Regions from separate parts of the Desulfosporosinus paludis genome, predicted to be linked through region 2. Evidence: riboswitches for the same ligand, from Rfam matches in the RefSeq annotation. Region 2 holds a riboswitch; each other region holds the start of a gene.
What was found. A riboswitch is a leader RNA that binds a small molecule or an ion and turns the genes downstream of it on or off. The one in region 2 is predicted to bind cyclic di-GMP.
Positions count from the first base shown of each region.

Region 1: another riboswitch for cyclic di-GMP. It lies ahead of VZF35_RS17695 (YitT family protein); the one in region 2 lies ahead of VZF35_RS08905 (chemotaxis protein CheW).
Region 3: another riboswitch for cyclic di-GMP. It lies ahead of VZF35_RS05405 (OFA family MFS transporter); the one in region 2 lies ahead of VZF35_RS08905 (chemotaxis protein CheW).

Region 1 is NZ_CP144211.1:3,555,351-3,558,446, forward strand. It holds gene VZF35_RS17690 (ABC-F family ATP-binding cassette domain-containing protein) at 1-1,395, shown strand, start outside; cyclic di-GMP riboswitch class I at 1,464-1,550, shown strand; gene VZF35_RS17695 (YitT family protein) at 1,809-2,669, shown strand; gene VZF35_RS17700 (hypothetical protein) at 2,702-2,992, opposite strand.
Region 2 is NZ_CP144211.1:1,738,699-1,741,794, reverse strand. It holds gene VZF35_RS08915 (autorepressor SdpR family transcription factor) at 172-462, shown strand; gene VZF35_RS08910 (SdpI family protein) at 449-1,117, shown strand; cyclic di-GMP riboswitch class I at 1,265-1,349, shown strand; gene VZF35_RS08905 (chemotaxis protein CheW) at 1,435-1,905, shown strand; gene VZF35_RS08900 (hypothetical protein) at 1,936-2,526, shown strand; gene VZF35_RS08895 (hypothetical protein) at 2,544-2,750, shown strand; purine riboswitch at 2,856-2,957, shown strand.
Region 3 is NZ_CP144211.1:1,056,777-1,059,872, reverse strand. It holds gene VZF35_RS05415 (heavy metal translocating P-type ATPase) at 1-403, shown strand, start outside; gene VZF35_RS05410 (glycine zipper domain-containing protein) at 474-878, opposite strand; cyclic di-GMP riboswitch class I at 1,101-1,183, shown strand; gene VZF35_RS05405 (OFA family MFS transporter) at 1,401-2,618, shown strand; gene VZF35_RS05400 (methyl-accepting chemotaxis protein) at 2,770-3,096, shown strand, end outside.

The DNA.
Region 1 (3,096 bases), 1.8 Mb from region 2:
CCGGATAAAGGGAAAGTGGAATGGTCCAATCGAGTTACTGTCGGATATCTAGATCAACACACAGTTTTAAGCAAAGGGAAGACAATTCGAGATGTTCTCAAGGAAGCTTTTCAAGGAATGTTTAATTTGGAAGCCGAGATCATGACTTTATATGAGCGCATGGGCAGTGTTTCCGAAACAGAAATGGACAAACTTTTAGAGGATGTTGGGGAGATTCAGAGCATTTTAGAACACAATGGGTTTTATACGCTCGATGCCAAAATAGAAGAGGTCGCCAATGGATTAGGTTTGGGGGAAATCGGTCTTGATAAAGAGGTAACGGACTTAAGCGGAGGACAGCGAACGAAGGTTTTGCTTACAAAGCTTTTGCTTCAGAGCCCAAGCATCTTGATTTTGGACGAGCCGACAAATTTCTTGGATGTGGAGCACATAGAGTGGTTAAAACGCTATCTTATTAACTATGAAAATGCCTTTATTCTTGTTTCCCATGATGTCCCATTCTTAAACGATGTGATCAATGTCATTTATCATGTGGAAAACGCTAATTTGACTCGCTACACTGGAAACTATGAACAATTCATGCAGCTCGCCGAAACGCGCAAGCAACAGGAGATTAAGGCTTATGATAAGCAGCAAAAAGAAGTTGATCGCTTAGAGGATTTTATCGCTCGAAATAAAGCAAGGATTTCAACGACAGGCCGAGCAAAGAGTCGTCAGAAACAGTTAGATAAGATGGATTTACTGGAAAGACCCAAGGAAAAGATCACTCCGACGTTTAAGTTCCGAGAAGCGCGGGCGGCTGGAAAGGTAATTTTCGAAGCGAGAGAGATTGTTCTGGGTTATGACGAGCCCCTAACTCGGCCTTTGGATTTAACTCTTGAACGAGGTCAGAAGGTTGCGATTCGCGGGGTTAATGGTCTGGGGAAATCCACGCTTCTCAAGACGCTTCTTGGCTACATCGAACCGATTTCTGGGGTAGTTGAACTTGGAGATTACCTCTATCCAGGTTATTTCGAGCAAGAGTCGAGCCGAAAGAATGAGAAGACGGCTCTAGAGGAAGTTTGGGATGAATATCCCAGCATGGCGAATGCTGAAGTTCGGGGCGCCTTAGCTAGGTGTGGTTTAACCAGCGAGCATATTGCCAGCAAAATGATGGTGTTGAGTGGGGGAGAAAACGCTAAAGTCCGCTTATGCAAACTGATGCTCAAAGACGTGAATTGGCTGGTCCTGGATGAGCCAACCAATCATCTGGATGTTGAGGCTAAAGCAGAGCTGAAGAAAGCGATCATTAACTATAGAGGGACTGTGCTTGTCGTTTCCCACGAACCTGAATTTTATGAGGATTGGGTGACGGATGTTTGGAACTTGGAAGAGTGGACTACAAAGATAGTCTGATTAGTGACTCAATCCGTCAAAGCTGCTGCTAAGCTCAAGGATAACTCAGCTCCTCTGCCAGCGAATTCAAGACGTAGTAGCAAACTTGCTGAAAAGTAAGGACGCAAAGCCATGAGCCTAAGGTGTGGCTACACTATGACAGTCTGGTTGCCAAAGTATGAAACCCTTCAGATACGGTTTTAGCTGTGGCATTTGATGTCACAGCTTTTTGTATTTTTTAATCTTTGGATACCAGTCATGGACAAGCGGCTGCTATAGAAGAAATTACAGCAAGTATTGAGGAAATTACTTCAATGTCAGAGGAATTAGCAATATTGCCAAGATGTTATAGTTTTAGTAAGCTTGATAATAACTGGGTATTTATGTATAATTCAGGTTGCCTAGGTCTTTGGCAGTATACAAGGGGGAGTTGCATGACACGAAAAAGAAACAAATTGGTTAACATTTTCAAAAAGTATGCTTTCCTGCTTATTGGATCCATACTTGCAGCAATCGCTCTGGAGATATTTCTAGTCCCCAACGACATCGTTGATGGGGGTATCACGGGAATTTCTATTATGGCCAGCCACTTGACAAAGCTGCCTCTGGGAGCCTATATTTTTACTCTTAATATCCCTTTTTTAGTTTTAGGTTACTATCAGATTGGAAAGACATTTGTTTTGTCTACCTTGTTTTCAATCACGACACTTTCAATAGGAGTTAGTATCTTACAGCCGGTACCAGGATTAACGAATGATATTTTACTTGCCGCAGTATTCGGCGGTATCATCCTCGGCATTGGAGTAGGATTGGTTGTCCGATATGGAGGCTCTCTCGATGGAACAGAAATTGTAGCAATTGTTGTTTCGAAACAGACCGGGTTTTCAGTTGGTGAGGTTGTCATGTTTTTTAACATCTTCATCCTGAGCAGCGCTGGATTATTATTCGGTTGGGATAGAGCTATGTATTCCCTAATAGCCTATTTTGTCGCCTTCAAAGTAATTGACTTAACGATTCAAGGATTGGATGAATCTAAAGCTGTTATGATTGTTTCAGAAAAACCCGATGAAATTTCATCAGCACTGCTGGCTCGTTTAGGCAGAGGGGTAACTTTCTTAGAAGGTAAAGGCGGGTATTCCGGACAAGCAAAAGGCGTAGTATATTCTGTGATTACCCGTTTAGAGATCGCTAAACTGAAGTCAATTATTGATGAGATAGATGAAGATGCCTTTGTCACGATTCATGATGTTCATGATGTAATTGGCGGAAAACTAAAGAAAAAGGCGATACACTAACTGTATCTCGTATATAATGTTTGGAGTTCAAATTAATAATTCGGATTGCTCCAAAACTTTACAAACTCTATCAAGTGTTTTCCTTCATCCGTAAGTATTTTCCCTTTTCCATGACACTCTTTACAAATAAAAAACATGGGTTCAAGTGGTTGACCTTGCCCTGCATTGTCGTCGACAATTTTTAGTTTTTGAGAATCTACGGTCCGAGACAAACCCTTAAGGCCATTGTGCATATCCCAGTACGGTAACCATGCGGGGTTATCGATCCTGCCAAGTCCAGAACATTTTGGGCATGGTCTGTCAAGTGCATTAAGGTCAATCATTTATCCTACCTCCTGCATAAATTGAATATTCTTCATATTCCTCCTAATACTTCTTTTTCCTGCTTATTTTAGAAATAATAGGTATTAATGATACGAAAGGCCTA
Region 2 (3,096 bases):
AATGAGCTAAGCAAAAACTTACGTTCTAGTATTAGAGCTGACGTAAGTTTTTTGTTATTTCTTAGATTTTCCGCTAAAGGGGCTTCTCTTTTTCGAAAAAGAGAGTATAATACGATTAAAAGGTTAGATAATTATCTAAATGTCTAATCTTATTTTAAGGAGCGTGATTCAATGCTTAATCTGCCGTTTAAAGCGCTTGCTGATCCTACAAGGCGGAAGATTATTCTTCTATTGAAAGAGCATGATATGACAGCAGGAGAAATCGCAGAACAATTTAATATGACCAAGCCCAGCATTTCACACCATCTTAATACCTTAAAACAGGCCTTATTAGTCACTGATGAGCGAAAAGGCCAAAATATCTACTATTCTTTAAATACGACAGTGTTTCAAGAGGTTATTAATTGGTTTTTTAATGCCGGTCATGTCAATGAAGGAGGACTTAACGATGACGAAACTTAGCAGTTTGTTAAAAAAAGATTGGCCGATTCTGCTTCTAATTGTCTTGGGTTTTGCCCTGGGCGTTTATTTTTATCCCTCCCTTCCAGATAGAGTGCCAATTCACTGGAACGCCCAAGGAGAAGTCAATGGGTATGGGAGTAAATTATTTGGAACCTTTGGGATTCCCTCAATCATTTTAGGTTTGTATATTATGTTTGTGGCACTTCCCTTTATCGATCCGAAACGTAAGAATTATAGCTCCTTTGAATCAACGTATCAGTTTTTGAAATATTTACTGGTTATCTTTTTCCTGGGCATGGAACTGATAACCTTGCTCATCGCTTCAGGAATGGTTGTTAATCGACCTATTCTGATTCAAGTCATGATTTCGCTGCTCTTTATTTTGTTGGGGAATGTCATGGGAAGGCTTAAGCATAATTATTTTATGGGTATTAAAACCCCTTGGACTCTTGCTAGTGAAGAAGTCTGGAGAAAGACTCATAGGCTGGCTGCTCCGTTGTGGGTCTTCGGCGGGATCATTAACATTCTCTTAGCTTTAATGGGAATGACGTTCAATGGCATTAGTTTTATTATAATTTTAGCAGTTATTGCGATTGTGCCGATCGTTTATTCCTATTTAGCCTATCGTGAACTGGGCATTCCTAAAAATCATTAAGATCTCTGACATTCTTTATTGGGAAGTTAGTGTCGAGAAAAAAGTTATAACGAGGAAAATAAAAAGTCGAATTAGTAGATTCGACTTTTTATTTTGACTAGGGACAATTTTCAGATATTTGTGATATAATATCTAAAAAAACTTCGAAGTTGTAAAAGGCAAACTTAGTGAAAACTAATGACGCAAAGCCATGGGTCGTACAGGTTAAGCTGACGATCGTCAGGTCGCCAATTGTAAAGCTTGCCATGCCCTTTTTTAGGGTTTGGCATTTTTGGTTGGCCCACGGAACTAGTTCAAGGAAGAGAGGGGTTAGGCTCATGGACGAAGTGAAACAATTCATTCAGTTTAAACTTGGGCTACAGGATTATGCCGTAGAAATGCGTTGTGTTCGGGAAATTATTAAACCTGTGGAGGTTAAGAGACTCTTAGGTGCACCTGAATTTATCCAAGGGATTGCTAAAGTCCGTGATGGGGTAGTTACTATAGTGGATTTGAGAAAAAAATTTGTAATACCTCCAACGGATGAAGGAGAACCCCGGATCATCATCTTTGAGTCAAGTGAGGAAAAGGAGAAGGAGAAGGTTGGCCTGTGGGTGGATGATGTGGTTGAAATTCTAGAGAGCAGTGCCTTAGAAAAAATCCCCGGTATTATCCACAGGGGAGCTATTCAAGAAATCATCAAAACGGAGGAAGATATTATCCCAGTCATAGATGTTACGCAACTCTTTTCTCATGAGGTTGTAACATGGTTGGGGAGCGATAATTTCGAAGAAGCAATCGTTGAGTGATATAAAGATAAATTAAAGGAGGAATAACAAATGATTGAGGATTATAAACAAATGGTTGATGTGGTTTTTGAGACTGATTTTGGCAAAACCTCAGTTTTTCTTTTTGATCTTGAAAAATATATCTATATTAGAATGGGTTCAGTCATTATGTTGCCGCTTAAAGCCGGTGACCTTTTACCGCCAACCTCTACGTCATTCGAATGCCTTAAAACAGGTGAAAAAGTTGAAAGACAGGTAGGTGCAGAATCCTTAGGGGTTGCGTACACTGGAGTCGCTTATCCCATTAGAGAAAGTGGTGTAATTATCGGTGGAATAGCCGTAACAGGTTCCAACGAAAGAGAATACGCCCTGCAAAATTTACCGTCTTTGGCTAAAGACCTCTCTGAATCCTTAGAACAGGTTTCTGCGGCCATCGAAAATATAGCTATATCGACTCAAGAACTTGCTGATGGGGGACAAGCTCTGACCCTCCAATCACAAGAAGTTAATGAGAAGGCACTGCAAATGGAAGAAGTCGTGGAATACATTAATTCCGTGGCTAGTGACACGAAGGTTCTCGGTTTAAATGCATCGATAGAGGCTTCCAGAGCGGGGAAGCCGGAAGGGGGTTCGCAGTTGTAGCCTCGGAAATTCGGGCGATGGCGGTATCGAGTGCGACGTCTGCGAAAGACATCCGTAAGATTATTGGAGGAATTCAAGGCTTGGTCGGCAAAATGACCCGCGAATTGGAAAAAGTCGGGGGAAGTACTCAGGAAGTTTCTGCTGCAGTGGAAGAAATAGGAGCAACGATCGAATCTTTGTCCTCCTCGGCTAATGCTTTATCTGCTTTGGCTGAAAAGATCTAGTTTGTCCCTGGGCTTTTATAGCGAAGAATCGAACGTTTTAAATATATTAATATAAAACGTTCGAAGAACATATTGACCTGCGTTGGAATTTCTTGTAGAATAACCCTTGTGATAAATAAATATGTTCATATAGTCGCAGAGATAAGGTCTGCAAGTTTCTACCGGACTGCCGTAAATGGTCCGACTATGAGCGAAGTACCTAGCAAATGGACGCTAACTTTTAAGAAAGTTAGTTGAACTTATCCAAGGGCTTATCAAAACACGACATTCACAAAGAGAGTGAACGATCGGTGTTTTTAGTCGTGGCTTAAGCTCAGGCGGGCAGGTTTCTCTCAGTGAATTTGAG
Region 3 (3,096 bases), 680 kb from region 2:
ATTTTATAGTAAAATGAATCCTAGTCAGAAAGCTGAATTTATTAAAGATCTTAAGAAGCAAGGGTATAGAGTAGCTATGCTGGGGGACGGGATTGACGATGCACTAGCTATGTCCGAAGCAAGTGTTGGAATATCTTGGGGTAAAAAAGGAGCAGATTCTGCGGCAAAAGTTGCGGGAATCGTAATAACTACTCAGAATCCTCAGGTGCTTGTAGATGCATTTCTCTTAGCTCAAAAAACGAAAGAAGTAGCGAAGCAAAACATCAATTATGCTATTGGATTAAATGTGTTAGGTTTAGGTCTTGGTGCCGGTGGCTTGATTAACCATGTTAGTGCTGCGTTTCTTGGTGAAATTGGAACAATCGTTACGGTATTCAATACAAGTTATCAAAGGTGGTTTTAAAAGCCAAAGAGGATCCCAGTGGGATCCTCTTGCTACTTTTTCATAGTTTATAAAGTAAGATTTAAGTTAGTTAGTCTTTTGGTTGATTTTTCTGAGTATCGTTATTCATTTCACTGCCAACAGAAGCTCCCGTAACACTACCTAAACCTCCACCGATGGCTGCGCCGGCTGGTCCAGCCATTCCCCCGATTGAAGCACCGATAGCCCCACCTGCTCCTGCCCCAACGATAGTGCTACTGTTTAAATTGCCCTTTTGGGCCTTAGCTTGAGCTACTACGTCTTCCCAACCTTCTTTAGCATTTGAGGCTAAAGCGGCAGTTCCTTCCGTAATTGATACTACTCCTTTTGCTGTAGCTAATGCAACACCGCGCAAAACACTTTTCATTGCTGGTGCTAATACAACGACTGCTGTACCGGCGAGGACTAAACCCAAAAATGAAGATTCTCCAACTGCTTCCGATATACCTTTAAACAAAAGAATTCAACTCCTTTCTTATAAGAAAGTATTTGAAACGTAAATTTCTATTGTATTATTTGTGGTTACCATAAAAATAATTCAAGACTTATTTAAATAAACCAAGAACAGCAAAGGACCAAGGCATAAGCTCAATTCTCTTAATTAAAGGTTAACCATATCTTTACATTGGTTGCCTATTTTCTTAACGATAGGTTGCTATAATTGGATTGAATAAAATATAAACGATAAAGGCAAACTTGGTGAAAGCCAAGGACGCAAAGCCACGGGTCTTCCAGATTACTGAAGACAGCCGGGTTACCGACAAACTACTTTGTTTTTGCAAAGCCTTTATCGCCATTCCTGTGTGGATGGCGATTTCTGTTATAGCAGGGGGAATAAAATTCGAGCGGAGGATGCTCACATGGTTCATTTCAATCTATTCTAAAACGCAATAGGGCCGGAAATTATCTTTTTATGGTGTGAAAAGATGTTTTGAACAATCGAAATGATCGCTTAAAAAATTGAAAGGGGATAAAGGCAATGAAAAATAAGTCCATGCATCGATGGACAATCTTATTAGGTACAGTAATTGCCCAATTGGGGTTGGGATCAATCTTTACGTGGAGTCTATTTAATCAGCCATTAGTGGATAAATATGGTTGGCGACTAAGTGAAGTAGCAATTACGTTTTCAATTACGAGTTTTGCATTAGCTTTCGCTACCTTAGCTGCAGGAAGAGTTCAAGATAATCTAGGGGTTAGAAAACTTGTATCAATTGCAGGTTTATTATTAGGAATTGGTTTAATTGCAACATCTAGAGTAACGTCACTTTCTACTTTATATATAACGGCCGGTATTATAGTCGGTGCTGCTGACGGCATTGCTTACATTACTTTGATTTCTAATTGTATCAAGTGGTTTCCAGAGAAGAAGGGTCTTATATCAGGTATTTCAAACGGGGCATATGGAATCGGCAGCATAATTTTTAACTATGTACTCGAATCTTTGATTAATTATAAGGGAGTTTCTGAAGCATTTTTATATTGGGGAATAATAGCTATGGTTTTGATTCTTGCAGGTGCTCAATTATTAAAGGACGCACCAGTGGTAACTTCGAGTGTTAAGAGTGGTTCAGATCATGAATTTTCTGTAGTAGAAATGATAAAGACGAAGGAAGCTTATACTTTATTTATTGTGTTTTTCACAGCATGCATGAGCGGTCTCTACCTAATTGGGATTGTTAAGGATATAGGTGTCCAATTGGCTGGACTTAATCCGACTGTAGCTGCGAATGCTGTAGCTATGGTAGCGATATTTAATACTACTGGGAGAATCTTACTAGGGGCTTTATCTGATAAAGTAGGCAGACTAAAAGTAGTAATTTTCACACTTTCATTAACAATGATTGCAGTATTCGCTTTAAGTTTTGTGCATTTGAACTTTGAAATTTTCTCTATCTGTGTCATCTTAATTGCTTTTAGCTTTGGAGGAAACATAACCTTATTTCCTCCTATTATTGGTGAATTTTTTGGTTTAAATAAGCAAATGAAAAATTATGGCATCATATATCAGGGCTTTGGATTTGGAGCACTTTCAGGGTTGTTTATAGCAGCAGTAACCGGAGGATTAAGGCCTACATTTCTAGTTATAGGCGGATTAACTTTAGTTTCAATAATTCTTGTTTCGATGATTAAACCTCCAAAACATACTATAAATGTTATAGACGTTAAGGGGTGTTATAATTCATCGCTCTCCTAAATTTATAATTTTACTAACTTTAATATTACATACTCGATTAAATGATGGGCTAGGAAAGAAATAAAGGTAATAGGAGATGAGTATCAAGAGATAGGAAAATAAAAACTATAACTTAGCCGAATTATGGCTAGAAAAAGAAGGAGAGGGACAATTGTTAAGAAAAGTAAAGCTTAACCGGAGTATCTTAATCCTAATTATTGTGTATGCCTTAGTTGCGGTTTTAGTAGGAACAATAAACATCTTAAGTATTGAAGATAATAGTCAAAAAAGTATCGATCTTTATACGAAAACTCTGAATGAAAGTTATGACCAAAAGCTTCGCTCTGTCACCCAACAAGCTATTAGCACTTTAAATGGAATATATCAGCAAGAACAGCAAGGTAGCCTTACTGAAGCACAGGCCAAACAACTGGCGGTCAACGTTATGACAAGCATGCGCTACGGCGATGACGGGCAAGGATATTATTGGGGAGATACA